DNA from 4 places in the Modestobacter sp. I12A-02662 genome. Region 1 is predicted to be linked to each of the others. Evidence: riboswitches for the same ligand, from Rfam matches in the RefSeq annotation. Region 1 holds a riboswitch; each other region holds the start of a gene.
The links. A riboswitch is a leader RNA that binds a small molecule or an ion and turns the genes downstream of it on or off. The one in region 1 is predicted to bind cyclic di-AMP.
Positions count from the first base shown of each region.

Region 2: it holds a riboswitch for cyclic di-AMP, as region 1 does, so the genes downstream of both, HL189_RS17890 (C40 family peptidase) here and HL189_RS12210 (C40 family peptidase) in region 1, are expected to answer to the same signal.
Region 3: it holds a riboswitch for cyclic di-AMP, as region 1 does, so the genes downstream of both, HL189_RS19010 (transglycosylase SLT domain-containing protein) here and HL189_RS12210 (C40 family peptidase) in region 1, are expected to answer to the same signal.
Region 4: it holds a riboswitch for cyclic di-AMP, as region 1 does, so the genes downstream of both, HL189_RS13645 (transglycosylase family protein) here and HL189_RS12210 (C40 family peptidase) in region 1, are expected to answer to the same signal.

Region 1 is NZ_JABGDE010000007.1:182,174-186,013, reverse strand. Features, by position in the region: gene HL189_RS12220 (ribulose-phosphate 3-epimerase) at 1-33, shown strand, start outside; gene HL189_RS12215 (hypothetical protein) at 71-1,228, opposite strand; cyclic di-AMP (ydaO/yuaA leader) riboswitch at 1,656-1,811, shown strand; gene HL189_RS12210 (C40 family peptidase) at 1,825-2,328, shown strand; gene HL189_RS12205 (DUF2252 domain-containing protein) at 2,415-3,840, shown strand, end outside.
Region 2 is NZ_JABGDE010000012.1:96,228-100,067, reverse strand. Features, by position in the region: gene HL189_RS17900 (serine hydrolase domain-containing protein) at 1-664, opposite strand, end outside; gene HL189_RS17895 (DUF3817 domain-containing protein) at 674-1,018, opposite strand; gene HL189_RS17890 (C40 family peptidase) at 1,144-2,205, opposite strand; cyclic di-AMP (ydaO/yuaA leader) riboswitch at 2,221-2,390, opposite strand; gene HL189_RS17885 (hypothetical protein) at 2,782-3,042, shown strand; gene HL189_RS17880 (phytoene desaturase family protein) at 3,039-3,840, shown strand, end outside.
Region 3 is NZ_JABGDE010000013.1:132,473-136,312, forward strand. Features, by position in the region: gene HL189_RS19000 (MFS transporter) at 1-645, opposite strand, end outside; gene HL189_RS19005 (YceI family protein) at 764-1,363, opposite strand; gene HL189_RS19010 (transglycosylase SLT domain-containing protein) at 1,575-2,414, opposite strand; cyclic di-AMP (ydaO/yuaA leader) riboswitch at 2,429-2,583, opposite strand; gene HL189_RS19015 (methyltransferase) at 2,749-3,396, opposite strand; gene HL189_RS19020 (universal stress protein) at 3,448-3,840, opposite strand, start outside.
Region 4 is NZ_JABGDE010000008.1:172,830-176,669, reverse strand. Features, by position in the region: gene treY (malto-oligosyltrehalose synthase) at 1-1,454, shown strand, start outside; cyclic di-AMP (ydaO/yuaA leader) riboswitch at 1,670-1,825, shown strand; gene HL189_RS13645 (transglycosylase family protein) at 1,829-2,413, shown strand; gene treZ (malto-oligosyltrehalose trehalohydrolase) at 2,578-3,840, shown strand, end outside.

The sequences.
Region 1 (3,840 bases):
TGGCTCGCCGGACTCGCCGCCCCCCTCGGTTGACGGCTGACCCCACCGGCAGACCGCTCCCCCGCCCCGGCTACAGCAGGGCCTCCACCAGTTCCGCCGTCTGCTCGTTGGTGGTGTGGCTCTGGTGCACCTCGTAGGCGGGCGCCCCGGGCAGGTGCTCGTCGAGCAGCGCAGCCAGCCGCTCCTCGAGGAGGGTGTCCTGGAGGTCGAAGAAGGTCAGCAGGAAGCCCTCGGCCTTGCTCAGCAGGCTGACATAGCTCTTGCTGAGCACGGCGATCGCCTGGTCCGGGTCGACGCGGACGAGCCGTGACTCGTCGAGGCTCGGGTCGAAGACCGGGAGGAGGAGCAGTCCGAGCGGGGCGGTGGGCACGATCGACCCGCCGAACAGCCCGGCCAGCTCGGTCGGCAGCAGCGGGACCTTCTCCTTGCGGTCCCGCAGCTGCTCCGGGGTGTTGGTCTCGGCGATGCGCTGCACTTCCTGCGGGCTGAGGTGCGGGAAGAACGGCGCCTCCTCCCGGGCCAGCCAGTCCAGCAGCCGGGGCTGCACGACGACTGAGCCGACGCGGACGCCGATCTTGCCCGGCACGCCGCAGACCTCGAGGCGGCGCTGGGCGTCCTCGCGCAGCAGGAACTTGTCGGGCGCGACCAGGTCGCAGCCGTTCCGCGCCAGCAGGTTGAGCAGCGTGCTGGTCTTGCCCGATGCCTTCTCCCCGGCGACGCAGACGGCTCGGCCGTTCTTCGCCGCGCACGCGGAGTGCATGGGGATCCAGCCGCGCTCGATCAGCAGCCACTTGCCGGCTGCGCGGAGGACCTGCATGACCTCCTCGCGCTGCACCTCGACGTCGTCGGGCGCGATGAGCAGGATCTGGCGCCGTTCCCGGAACAGCAGGAGGTACACGTCGTCGTCCTCGGACTTCCCGGCGCTCTTGCGCACCAGGGTGACCGAGTCCGTCAGCGGGGTCTCCACGTACCCGTACTTCCCCCCTGCGGGCCGGTGCGACGTCGAGCACCGCAGGACGGCGAGCAGCGCGGGATCCGCCGTGGCGTAGATCCCGACGTCCTCCACCCTCCCGGCGGACGGCGTGAAGTAGCCCTCGCAGAACCGCTCGACCCACTCCGTCACCGCCGCGTCCTGGCAACACAAGGCGAGGACCACGTCGGCGTACGCGAGGCACAGGAAGTGCCCGCGGGCCCGGAGATCCGTGACGACCCGCTCGGCTCCAGACACGACGTTCCCCGACTCCATCGCCAGCCTCCTCATGACCGCGTCCGGGCCAGGACCGGTCGTTCCGTCGCCACCGTTCGGACGGCGGAGGCGGCCTGCGAGTCAGGGGCGCGCCTGCAGTGTGGCAGGACGCAACGAATCACAAGCCACGTTGCCGAGCACGCTGCGTCAGGACACGCCGCCTGTGATGTTGCCCCTGTCGTGTCGAGTGACGGGTGTCCCACAGCGGGGCGCGCAGGTCCGGTCGGCCGTATGGGGAGGTCACCGGCGGCGAGTCGGATCCGGCTCGGCTGTCAAGCCCCTGTTCTCGGTGCCGCTGTGGAACGGATTCCGTCGTTTGCAGCGCTTCAGGCCCGTACCTAGCGTCGTCCCGGTCCGAGTGAGGCCCCACGTCGCCTACCCCTGGTGACACCTCCCCCGGACGCCGCCGAACCGGGTGCCGTCGCACGACGCGACCACCTGGACCGGGGACCCACCGCAGTACTGGGGTGAAGCGCGCCCTCGTCCGCACGACGACGAGGGCGGCCGGGCGAGTTCCCCGCCCGAACCCGTCAGCTAACTCGGTAGGCGGCTGTGGAGAACAGGAGAACCCGCCGCCCATGGCGCGCATTCGCACGTCCACGTCCGCTCGTCCTGCCCGCCGACTGCAGCGCGGCGCGTTCGCCGCCCTGGCCGGCGCCGGCATCGTCCTGGCCCCCGCCGTGGCCGAGGCCAGCAACGCGCAGGCCGCCACCACGACCGCCGCGGCGGCGTCCTCGGCGACCGCCCAGAACGCCGTCAACGTCGCCCTCGCCCAGGTCGGCAAGCCCTACCGGTACGGTGCCGCCGGCCCGGACGCGTTCGACTGCTCGGGGCTGACCTCCTTCGCCTACAAGGCGGCCGGGATCAACCTGCCGCGCACGACGAGCGGCCAGCGGAGCGCCGGCACCCCGGTTTCCCGCGGTGCCCTGCAGCCCGGTGACCTGGTCTTCTTCTACGGGGGCGGGCACGCCTCCATCTACGTCGGCAACAACCAGGTGGTCCACGCGGCGACCGCCGGCAAGCCGGTCAACGTGATCAACATGGACTACATGCCCTACTCCTCGGCCCGCCGCGTCGCCTGACGCTCCTCGCCGGTGCCCCGGCCGCCGCCGCGGCCGGGGCACCGGCGGGTGGCCGGATCGGCGTGGGAGCTGCGAAGCTCCGGCAGGTGACCGGACAGCAGCGGGACCGGCGATCGCACACGGTGGTGGCCTCCGCCGACGACGACCAGGCGTACTCGTCCCTGCGGCGCAGCGCGCCGACGCGCGCGGAGCGGTACGCGCTCGGCCGCCGGTTGCGCGAGCGGGTGCCGCGCACGGCACTCGGCGACTGGACCCCTCCCCCGGGCCGCGCCGACGCGGTCGCCACGGTGGTCCAGTCGCACGACGGGCGACTGGACTGGCTTGTCCCGGTGCGGATCGGGCGGATGATCGCCTCCCCGTACGCCTTCCTCCGCGGCGCGGCCAACGTGCACGCCGCGGACTTCGCCGACCTGCCGGCCACCGGGATCACCCCGGTCGTCTGCGGCGACGCCCACCTGGGCAACTTCGGGTTCTACGCCTCCCCGGAGCGCGAGCTGGTGTTCGACCTGAACGACTTCGACGAGGCCCACCCGGGGGCGTGGGAGTGGGACCTGCGGCGGCTCACCACGAGCGTCTGGGTGGCCGGACGGCAGAACGGGTCCCCGGAGTCCGCGTGCGGCGAGGCGGTGGAACGCTGCGTCGAGGAGTACCAGCTGCAGATCGCGGCGCTGGCCGAGCAGCCGCTGCTCGCCCGCTCCTACGACCGGCTGGACGTCGACCGGATGCTGAGCACCGGCCCCCGCACCGCGCTGCGGGCCGAGATCGAGGCGTCGTCCCGGCGGGCCCGCAAGCGCACCGGCGACCGGGCGCTCCCCCGGATCACCGAGCAGCAGGCCGACGGGCTGCGCCGCATCGTGAACGAGCCGCCGCTGATCACCCGGCCGGAGCCGGCCGAGGCCGACCGGCTGGCCGCGGCGCTGGACGGCTACCTGACCACGCTGCCCCCGCACTGGGCGCGGCTGGTGGGTGGCTACCGCCTCGTCGACATCGCGCACAAGGTGGTCGGCGTCGGCTCCGTGGGGCTGCGCGCGTGGGTCGCGCTGTGCGAGGGCAGCAGCCCCGACGACGTGCTGTTCCTCCAGCTCAAGCAGGCCCGGCGGTCGGTGATCGCACCGTTCGTGCACGGCGACCGGGCCTGGCACGCCCACCAGGGGCAGCGGGTCGTGGAGTACCAGCAGGCGGTGCAGACGGTGAGCGATCCGCTGCTCGGCTGGACGAGCGTGGGCGACGTCCAGTACTACGTCCGCCAGTTCCGCGACATGAAGGGCGCGATCACCGTCGACGGGATCGACTCCTCCGCGCTGACCGACTACGCGGGGATCTGCGGCTACCTGCTCGCCAAGGGGCACGCCCGGACCAGCGGCGCGTCGATGATCGCCGGCTACCTGGGCGACGGCCCCAAGGTGCGGCAGGCGTTCTGCCGCTTCGCCCGGGCCTACGCCGACCAGACCGAGCAGGACCACGCCGCGCTGGTCCGCGCCGTCCGGCACGGCGACCTGCCGGCCGAGACCG
Region 2 (3,840 bases), on a different contig from region 1:
GCTGGCCGGCGGCCGCCATCACCCCGGCGTGGTGCTCGGGCTCGGGGAGGACGACGTCGGCCCACGGGTGCACGGCCGTCCCCGGGGCGGCGGCTCCGTCGGGCCGGGGCGTCGTGCGGGTCATGTCCAGCGGGGCGAGCACCTCGTCCCGGACGACGTCCTCCCAGGAGCGCCCGCGGTGCCGGGCGACGAGTTCCCCGAGCAGCCCGAAGCCCAGGTTGGAGTAGTGGAACCGCCGGGCGGTGCCGAGCACGACGTCGTCCTCGGTGAGCTGCAGGTCCGCCAGCGAACCGCCGGGCACCCGCTCCCACCAGCCGCCGGGGCTCTCCGACGTCACCCCGGCGAGGTGGGAGAGCAGCTGGCCGACCGTCCGGTCGCCGAGCGGCGTGCCGGGCACGTGCTCCTCGAGCCGGTCGTCGAGGCCCAGCCGGCCCTCGTCGCGCAGCCGCAGCACCACGACCGCGGTGACCGTCTTGCTGATCGAGCCGATCCGGTACTGGACGTCGGTGTGCGGCTCGGCGACGTCCCCCCGGCCCGCCGACCAGGCCAGCCCGCCGTCCCGGACCACCCCGGCCACCAGGCTCGGCGCCCGGCCGTCCCGCTGCACGCGGGCGGTGCGGGCGAGCAGCCGGCGGGCGGTGGCGGGCAGGACGGGTTCGACCATGGGCGGAGGCTAGCCAGCCGTCGCCGTCACCGCCCCGGACGGCAGGTGCCCGGCACGCTGCGCCCACCGCTCGAACCAGACGGTGACCAACGGGGGGACCGACGCGGCGAGCGCCAGCAGCGCCGTGCGCGGGCTCCAGCGCAGCACCCGCCAGGCGAGCAGGGCGAGGCCGACGTAGAGCACGAAGACGGCGCCGTGCACCGGCCCGGCCAGCTGGACGCCGAGCTCCGAGGTGCCCAGCACCCACTTCACGAACATGCCGGCGAGCAAGAGCACCCAGGACACCGCCTCGGCGATGGCGACGGCGCGGAAGGCGCGGGCGACGGTCGGGGGGTCCAGGAGTCGGGCAGCCACGACCGGGGTCAACGCACGACCGGGCGCGCGGGCTCCCGGATGTGACCGACGTCCCCCGGATGCCACGGAGCCCCGGTCGCCAGACGGCGACCGGGGCAACGCGACGTGCTGGACCGGGTCCTTACTCAGCCCGCGAGACGGCGCATCGCGGTGATCTGGCCCATGTAGTCGATGGAGACGACCTTGACGCTGCTGCCCGACGTCGGCGCGTGCACCATCTGCCCGTTGCCGATGTAGATGCCGACGTGGCTGACCGGGCTGTAGAACGCCAGGACGTCGCCGGGCTGCAGGTCGCCGCGGCTGACCGCGCGGCCCATCGAGGCCTGGCCCTTGCTGGAGTGGGGCAGCGGGATTCCCGCGGCGGCGTAGGCGTACTGCACCAGGCCGGAGCAGTCGAAGGAGTTCGGCCCCGCGGCGGCCCAGACGTAGGGGTCGCCGATCTGCGCCATGGCGGTGCTGACGGCGGCCTGCGCGGCACCGCTGCCGCCGACGACCGGGGGAGCCGGCGGGGTGCCGGGCGCGGGCGCCGCACCCGGCGGCAGGGCCGGGGTGGTCGGGTGCCGCTCCGCGTCGGCGCGGGAGGCCGCCTGCTCCGCGGCGTCCAGCCGCTCGTACTGGGCCTGGTAGTCGGCGATCTGCTCGTTGAGGTCGTCCTGCTGGGCAGCGACGCGGTCGACCTGCGCCTGGGCGTCGGCCGCGGCCTCCGCCGCGGCGTCCTGCGCCTGCCTGGCGGTGTCGTCGGCGGCCTGGGCCGCCGCGAGGACCTCGGTGTTGTGGTCGGCGATCACGTCGAGGGTGCCGACGCGGTCCATCAGCTCGTCGGACGAGGAGCTGCTGAGCATCGCCTCGAGCGTGCTCAGCTGCTCGCCGGTGTAGGCGCTGCGGGCCACCTGGCGGACGGAGTCCCGAGCGGTGGTCAGCGCGGCCTCGGCGGCCTCGACCTGGGCGGCGGCCTCGTCGGCCGCGGCCTGCTGGGCCTTCAGCTCCTCGCGGGCGTCGTTGAACTTCTCGGTGACGACCTCGAGCTCGTGCGCCTTCTCGGCGACCAGGGTCGCGGCCTCGCCCGAGGTGGTCGGGTCGGCCAGGGCCGGCAGCGGGGTGAGCGCGACGGCGCCGGCGGCGAGGAGCGTGAGGAGGACCCGACGAGGGGTGGCCCGCCGACGGGCAGGGCTGTGCGAACTCGCCATGTCTGGCGGGTGGTCCCTTCTTCCACGTGCCGCCTACCGAGTTAGCTGACGGGTTCGGGCGGGAAGACGCCCGGCACCAGCGGCCCGAGACGGGCCGCGGGTGCTTCACCCCAGTACTGCGGTGGGTCCCCGGTCCCCTGGCCCGCCGCGACTGCGCGGGCCGTGGAGTTCGGCGGCGGTCCGGCCGGTCGTCACCCGGGAGGGTGACCGAGGTGCCCGTCGGACCGCGGTCGACCCTAGGGGCGTTATGTGGTCGTGACAAACCCCTTCGGTCAATTTGTGGACAAACTCCCGGCGTGTGCTTCGACACGCTGGCGGAGCGTGACAGGCACGCGGTGCGCAGGGTCCGGCCCGGCGGGGGTTGTGCCTCGTCCTCCGCCGCCGGACGGCCGACACGCGACCCGACCTGGTCGCCTCCGCCCGGCCGCGACCGGGGGGCCGACCGGGACGGGGCGTGCGCTGCGTCCCGTCTCCGGCCGTCTCCACCACGCTCCGCGAGCACCGCGCGGACCACGCCGCGGACGGCGGTGCGGGGCCTGCTGCGCCGCGTGCACGCCGACCCGCCAGGATGAGCGCGTGCCGACGATCTCCCCCGCCGCCTGGGACGACCCGGAGGTCGCCCAGCTGACCGCCGCGCAGCAGGCCGAGCTGCGCTCCCGCCACGACGGCGCCGTCGAGGCGCTCAGCCGCGGCTGGACCACCCTCCGCCTGGAGACCGGTCCCCGGCAGCCCGAGGCCGTCGGCCTCTACACCCGGGCCGGGTACGAGCCGGCCGCCGCGTTCGGCTCCTCCGAGGACGACCAGGACTCCCTCTTCCTCGCGCGGGGGCTCACGTGACCGGCCCGGCCGCCCGCCACGACGCCGTCGTCGTCGGCGGCGGGCACAACGGCCTGGTCGCCGCGGCCTACCTGGCCCGCGCCGGGTGGTCGGTGCTGGTGCTGGAGCGACGGCCCGTGCTCGGCGGGGCCGCGATCAGCCAGCAGGTGTTCCCGGGGGTCGACGTCCGGTTGTCGGCGTACTCCTACCTGGTCAGCCTCCTGCCCGACCGGATCGTCACCGACCTCGACCTGCAGGTGACGCTGCTGGACCGCGCGGTCGCCTCCTACACCCCCCTGGTGCGCGACGGCGCCCACGGCGGGTTGCTGGTCGAGCGGGAGGAGGGCCCGGCGACGGCGGCCTCCTTCCACGCCCTCACCGGCGGGGACGCCGAGTTCGCCGGCTGGCGGCGGTTCTACGGCCGGCTGGCGACCCTGGCCGAGGACCTCGCGCCGACCCTCACCGAGCCGCTGCTCGGCGAGGCGGAGCTCGCCGGCCGGCTCCGCGACCCGGAGCTGTGGCACGACCTGCGGGAACGGCCACTGGCCGACGTGGTCGGTGCGCACCTGTCCGACGACGTCGTCCGCGGGATCGCGCTCACCGACGGGCTGATCGGCACGTTCGCCGACGTCCACGCCGCCGACGGGCTGGCCGGCCGGTGCTTCCTGTACCACCTGATCGGCAACGGCACCGGGCGGTGGCGGGTCCCGGTCGGCGGGATGGGCGCGGTGAGCGGCGCGATCGCCACGGCCGCGCGCGCCGCCGGGGCCGAGCTGGTCACCGGGGCGACCGTGACCGCGGTCGAGACCCGGCCGGACG
Region 3 (3,840 bases), on a different contig from region 1:
GGACAGTCCCAGTCCGGGGACCAGCGCGGCAGGATGGAACAGCGGCGCGGGAAGACCGGCTTCGACGACGGCCTCGAGCGTCTCGGGTACCCGGACGGCGAGCAGCGCGGCGGCTCCCAGCAGCAACGCGGTGGCGGCCCACACCAGCGGGAAGCCGCTCCAGCGGAGCAGGGCCTGCCCCATCAGGGGGCCGGCCGCCAGGCCCACGTACAGGGCCAGCGAGTTGTAGCTCAACGCCTCGCCGGCTCTGCCCGGCTGCGCGAGGTCGGCCAGGGCGGCGAACCCGGCGACGAAGTACAGCGCCTCGGCGGCACCCAGGAGCAGTCGCAGGACCACCAGCCAGGCCGGCTCGGTGACCAGGAGGTGACCGAGGACGAGCACGGCGAACAGGGCTGCGCCGCCGATCAGCAGGGGGCGCCGACCGCGGCGGTCCGCCCAGCGGCCGGCCAGCGGGCGGAGCGCCAGGGTGGTGACGCTGAACGCCCCGACCGCGAGGCCGACCGCGGCCGGTCCACCACCCAGGGGCCCGGTCACGAAGAACGGGGTGACCCCGATCAGCACCCCGCCGGCCGTGCAGTACGCCAGGTCGGACAGCGTCAAGGCGATGAAGGCGGGGGTGAACAACGTGTCCGGGGACCGTTGCATGGCCCGGCACGCTACTCGCGGGAGACGGTGGACGGACCTCCTCTCGACCGCAGCCGGTGAGCCGGCGCGGATGGCGTCCGCCGGTCACTCAGGCGACCGGCGCGCCCCCGTCCCCGACTCAGGAGACCTTGATGGCCGAGACGTCGAACTCCACCTGGACCCGGTCGCTGACCAGCACACCGCCGGTGTCCAGCACCGTGTTCCAGGTGAGGTCCCACTCGCTGCGCTTGATCGCCAGCGCGCCCTCGAACCCGACCCGCAGGTTGCCGAAGGGGTCCAGCGCGGAGCCGGTGAGGGTGAAGTCGATCGACACCGGACGGGTCACGCCCTTAATCGTCAGATCGCCGGTGACCTGGTAGACCTCGGCGTCGACCTGCTCGACCTCGGTCGACCGGAAGACGATCTCCGGGAAGCGCTCCACGTCCAGGAAGTCCGCGGACCGCAGGTGCGCGTCGCGGTCCGGGACCCCGGTGTCGACGCTGGCGGTCGCGATGCGCAGCTCGACGCTGCTGGCCGCGGGGTCCGCCACGTTGAGGTGGGCGGTCCCGGCGAACTCGGTGAAGGACCCACGGACGGTGGTCACCATGGCGTGCCGGGCGCGGACGCCGATGCGGGTGTGCGCGACGTCGACGGAGTACTTCCCGGTCACGTCGGCGAGCGCACTGGTGGCTGCATCGAAGTCCGTCGCGGCACCCTCGGGTGCGCGGTGCTTGGCCACGGGTCGGTGCTCCTCGCTCGGGTGGGTGGACAGGTGGAGTGTCCCCGATGGTCCTCCCACGCGCGGCACGTGGCCCTGCGGGGGGGACGGGGTGTCGCCGTCGCCCGCTCGACCACCGGGCGATCCTGCGGGCACGGGAGCCGCGGAACGCGGACGAGGCCCCACCCCCGTCGGGGTGGGGCCTCGTCGGCGGGTCAGGCCGCTGCTGGGGTCAGTACCAGTTCTTGGCCTTGGAGTGGGACCACGCGCTGCACGGCGAGCCGTACCGCGACTCGATGTAGATCAGCCCGGCGTCGATCTGGCGGTACGGGTCTGAGGTCTTGGCGATCCCGGTGCTCGCCCAGGTCGAGTTCAGGAACTGCGGGATGCCGTAGGCGGTGCTGGAGGGGTTCTGCGCGTTGGGGTTCCAGCCGCTCTCCTTGCCCCACAGGTTCTCGAGGCAGGAGAACTGCGACGAGTCACCGCCGACCTTGGCGAGCGCGTAGTCCTGGTACGAGCCCGATGCGGCGACGCTGCCGGACCGCGGCGCCGGGGACTCCTCCTTGGCGGCCCGGGCGGCAGCAGCCTCCTCGGCGGCCTGGGCCTCGGCGGCGAGCCGGGCCTCCTCCGCGGCCTTGGCCTCGGCGGCGAGCCGGGCCTCCTCGGCGGCCTTCGCCTCAGCGGCGGCCTGGTCGGCGGCAGCCTGGGCAGCGGCGGCCGCGGCCTGCTCGCCCTCCCGCTGGCTGCGCTGCGCGGCGAGCTCACCGAGCCGCTCGCCGACGACGCCGTCCGCGACGACGCTCTGCTGCGAGGTCAGCCCGAGGGTGGCGGCGACGCTGACCGGCTCGGCCGTGGCCTGGGCCGCGGGCTCACTCGTGGCGAGCACGTTGACCATGATCGCGCCCGCGGCGGCGGCCGCCAGGTAGATGGCGGGACGGCGGAAGCCGGCCGGGGTGCGCCGGCTGCGGCGCGGGGAGTCGGTCCCGACCGTGGCGTCCGCCTCGGCCAGCGCGTGGACGTCGGTGGCAGGAACCTGCTCGATCGAGGTGTGCGCGTTGGTGCCGTGGGACATGAAGAGAGGGGCTCCGGATCTTCCGTGGCCGCCTACCGAGTTAGCTGACGGGTTCGGGCTGGAAGTCGCCCTACCCGTCCCAGGCACACGTGTGCCCGAGGCGGGATTCACCCCAGTGCTGCGGTGGGTCCCCGGCTCGCTGCGCGCAGCGACTCGGCGGCATCCGGTGCGGGCTCCCCCGGGTGGGGATCTGTCGTCCGACCGAATACTGCCAACGTACGGGCCGTTACCTGGCCGTGACAATCGCCGGGGCCCGATTTCGTCGTGATCTGCCACTCGTTGCGCAGGACGCCGAGGTGTGGCAGCACCCCTGGGGCGGGTGTGACGGGTGCGCTCAGGGCAGTCGCCAGACCGTCGTCCGGCGCACCTGCTCCCCATCGGCGTCCGGGACGTCGTACTCAGCCGCCGCGATCAACCCCTCCCGCGGCACGTAGGCCCGGCCCGGGTCGCCGAGCAGCACGGTCGCGCCGCGGAGCCAGGCCTGGCCGAGGAAGGGCAGCACCCGGGCGGTCATCTCCCGGTCGTAGCAGACGTCGCCGGCCAGCACGACGTCGACGGCGGGGGGCTCGCCGTCCAGCACGTCGCCCACCACCTCGATCCCGGACACCCCGTTGACCTGCTCGTTGAGGGCGACGGCGGTGTGCGAGTACGGGTCGACGTCGCTGGCGACGACCGCGGCCGCACCGGCCCGCAGCGCGGCGACGGCGACCAGCCCGCTGCCGGCGCCCAGGTCGAGGACCCGCCGACCGGCGACGACCTCCGGGTGGTCCAGCACGTAGCGCGCCAGGGCCTGGCCGCCCGGCCAGGCGGCGGCCCAGAACGGCGGGTCCTGCCCGGCGCCGCCGACCTCGGTCTCCATCGCCTCCCAGAGGGCCACGACGTCGTCGGCGACGTGCAGCTGCACCTCGGGGACCAGGGACGGGCGGGCGAGCCGGGTGTGGCCCTGCAGGAAGGACGGCGGGACGGCGCGCGGAGCGGACACCCCGTCAGTGGACACCGCGACCGGGACCGCGGACCGGCCGGGTCCTCGGGGTCAGTGGCGGCGCTTGCTGCGCACCACGGTCACCGGGCACGGCGCGTGGTGCGTGATCTGGTCGCTGGTCGACCCGAGCATCAGGCCGGCGAAGCCACCCCGGCCGCGGGCGCCCACCACCAGCAGGTCGGCGTGTTCCGCCGACTGGATCAGCGCCTTCACCGGTGCGACGTGCACGACGTGGCACGTGACCTGGCGGGCCCGCTCGGCGCCGAGCGCCGCCACCACGTCGGCTTCGAGGTCGGTCAGGACCGCCTTCTCGTAGTCGGTCATCGGCGGGACGTAGCCCACCTCCCAGCTGGACGGCTGAGGCGCGGTGGCGATCCGCCAGCTGCGCACCACGTGCAGGGGCCAGGAGGCACGCTCGGCCAGCCGGGCCGCCCACTGCAGGGC
Region 4 (3,840 bases), on a different contig from region 1:
GCTACGACGCGCTCGCCGAGGTGGACGACGTCCTGGTCGACCCGGCCGGCGAGACGGCGATCACCGCGCTGGACACCGAGCTGGCCGGCGCGCCCGTCGACTACGCGCGGCTGGTGCACCACTGCAAGCGCGAGGTCACCGACGGGATGCTGGGCTCGGAGGTCGCGCGGCTGCAGCGGATCGTCGGCGAGCTGCCCGGCATACCGGCCGAGCAGGTGCGCGAGGGGCTGGCCGAGCTGCTGGCCAGCTTCCCGGTGTACCGCAGCTACCTGCCCGACGGGCGGGAGCACCTCGACGAGACGGTCCACGCGGTCAAGCAGCGCCGGCCGGACCTCACCGCCGCGGTCGACGCCCTGCACCCGCTGCTGGGCCAGGCCGGCACCGAGCTGGCCACCCGGTTCGAGCAGACCTCCGGCCCGGTCATGGCCAAGGGCGTTGAGGACAGCGCCTACTACCGGTGGGCCCGGTTCGTCGCGCTCAACGAGGTGGGCGGGGACCCGGCCCGGTTCGGGACGACGGTCGCCGGGTTCCACGAGGCGCAGCAGCGGCGGGCCGAGCGGCGTCCGGCCTCGATGACGACGCTGTCCACGCACGACACGAAGCGCAGCGAGGACGTCCGGGCCCGGCTGGCGGTGCTGGCCGAGGTCCCTGCCGAGTGGGCGGAGCTGGTGCGCCGGCTGCTCGACCGGCACCCGCTGGCCGACCGCTCCCTGGCGCACCTGGTGTGGCAGAACCTGGTCGGCGCCTGGCCGCTGTCCCGGGAGCGCGCGCACGCCTACGTGGAGAAGGCCGCCCGCGAGGCGGGCACCTCGACCACCTGGACGAACCCGGTGCAGGAGTTCGAGGAGCAGCTGCACGGGCTGGTCGACGCCGCGTTCGACGACGAGGCGACGCACGGCGCGATCAACGCCTTCGTCGCCCGCATCGCGCCGTTCGGGTACAGCAACTCGCTGAGCCAGAAGCTGCTGCAGCTCACGATGCCCGGCGTCCCGGACGTCTACCAGGGCACCGAGCTGTGGGACTTCTCGCTCGTCGACCCGGACAACCGCCGTCCGGTCGACTACGCGCAGCGCCGCTCGCTGCTCGCCCGGCTGGACGGCGGCCGGGTGCCCCCGGTCGACGAGACCGGTGCGGCCAAGCTGCTGGTGGTCTCCCGGACCCTGCGGCACCGCCGTGACCACCCCGAAGCGTTCACTGCCTACACGCCGGTCGAGGTGGCCGGCGCGGCAGCGGACTCCGTCGTGGCCTTCGACCGCGGCGGCGTGGTCACCGTGGCGACCCGACTGCCGGTGCGCGTCGCCGGCACGGGCTGGGGCGACACCGCATTGCAGCTGCCCACCGGCGCCTGGCGGGACCTGTTCACCGGTGCGCGGGTGGTCTCCGACGCGGCCGGCGCACCAGTGGCGGAACTGCTCACGAGGTTGCCGGTCGCCCTGCTCGTCCGCGACTCCTGAAGCACCTCCGGGGGCGGGACCCCGCACGAGGAGCACGGACACGTGTCGTCCCGGGCCGGTCGCTGTGCGCAGCGACCGGCTCGGCCTGTCACCGACACACCGACAGGACGCGCCGGGCTCGCTCAGCGAGACTCGCCGGTTCCGCTTAGCGTTCCCGGCGCATCCGGGCACCCTGGCCGGGCTGCGAGGCGCCGGACCGCCCAACCCCGTCCACCGGCCGCCTGACATCGAACCTCCCGGACGGGGGTGGGGGACCCACATCCGGCGCGCCCGCAACCAGGAGTGCGCCTCGGGGTGAAGCCGCGGCACGCGGCCGGGCACCGATCGCCCGAACCCGACAGCTCACCTCGCCGGCGGTGATCGGAGGATCCCGCATGTCCCAGCACGTCCAGCACACCCCTGCCCGCCGCCGCCTGCTCCGCGCGGGCGTCGTCGGCACCGCCGCGCTCGGTACCGCCCTCGCCCTGGGGGTCTCACCCGCGCAGGCCGCCGAGCACGACTGGACCGGCGTCGCGAAGTGCGAGTCCAGCGGCAACTGGCACATCAACACCGGGAACGGCTACTACGGCGGGCTGCAGTTCAGCTCTCCGACGTGGCTCGGCTACGGCGGCGGGCAGTACGCGTCGCGGGCCGACCTGGCCACCCCGGCCCAGCAGGTCGAGATCGCCGAGCGCGTCCTCGACGGCCAGGGCATCGGCGCCTGGCCGCACTGCGGCCGGTACCTGACCGGCGGGTCCACGGCCGCGGCCGCGGCGCCCGCACCGGCAGCACCGGCACCGGCGGCCCAGGCGCCGGCCGCCGCCTCGTCGTCCGGGAGCACCTACACGGTGCAGCCCGGCGACACCCTGGCGGAGATCGCCGCAGCCCATGGCGTCAACTGGCGCCAGCTGCACAACCAGAACGGCAGCACGATCAGCGACCCGAACCGGATCTTCGTCGGTCAGGTCATCACGGTCTGACGCGCCGAGGGCGGCCGGGGCATCAGCCCCGGCCGCCTCCGGGGGGCAGCGCCATCCCGTGGGCAGCGCCGTCCGGTGGGCTCAGGCACACCGAGGGTTGGCCCGCCGGGACGCGGGCATGATCTCCCGCGCCGCCCGCCCGACCCGCCTCTGGAGGCCCCCGCATGTCCGAGCCCGTCGAGTTCTCCGTCTGGGCGCCCGTGCCCGAGCGGGTCCGCCTGCAGGTCGACGGCGAGGTGCACGACATGCGGCAGGACGACGCCGGCTCCTGGCGTGCCACGGTCCCGGCGTCCCCGGAGGCCGACTACGGCTTCCTGCTCGACGACGACGAGACCCCCCGCCCCGACCCGCGCTCCCGGCGGCAGCCCGACGGCGTGCACGGGCTGTCCCGGCGCTTCGACCCCGCGGCGTACACCTGGCGGGACCGCGCCTGGACCGGCCGCCGGCTCGCCGGCGGTGTCGTCTACGAGCTGCACATCGGCACGTTCACGCCCGAGGGCACGCTGGACTCGGCGATCGACCGGCTGGACCACCTGGTCGACCTCGGCGTCGACTTCGTCGAGCTGTTGCCGGTCAACGGGTTCAACGGCACGCACAACTGGGGGTACGACGGCGTCGCCTGGTACGCCGTCCAGGAGACCTACGGCGGCCCGGCCGCCTACCAGCGGTTCGTCGACGCCTGCCACCAGCGTGGCCTCGCCGTGATCCAGGACGTCGTCTACAACCACCTCGGCCCGTCCGGGAACTACCTGCCGCTGTTCTTCCCGGTCTTCAGCGAGGGCGGGGCCAACACCTGGGGCAACTCGGTGAACCTCTCGGGCCCCGACTCCGACGAGGTCCGCCGCTACATCATCGACAACGCGCTGATGTGGTTGCGCGACATGCACGTCGACGGCCTGCGGCTGGACGCGGTGCACGCCCTGGTCGACGAGCGCGCCACCCACGTGCTGGAGGAGATGGCCGTGGAGGTGGAGCGCCTGTCGGTCGCCGAGGGCCGCCCCCTGACGCTCATCGCCGAGAGCGACCTCAACGACCCCTCGCTGGTCACCCCGCGCGTGGCCGGCGGCAAGGGGCTCGACGCGCAGTGGAGCGACGACTTCCACCACTCCCTGCACACCCAGCTCACCGGCGAGGCCCAGGGCTACTACGCCGACTTCGCGGCGGCCGGCCTCGGGGGCCTGGCCAGGACGCTGACCGGCGCCTACTTCCACGACGGCGCGTGGTCGAGCTTCCGGCGCCGGCACCACGGCAGGCCGGTGGACACGAACGCGTTGCCCGGCTGGAAGTTCCTGGCCTACCTGCAGGACCACGACCAGATCGGCAACCGCGCCGTCGGTGACCGGATCTCGGCCACCCTCTCGCCCGGCCTGCTCGCCGTCGGTGCGACGCTGGTGCTGACCAGCCCGTTCACGCCGATGCTGTTCATG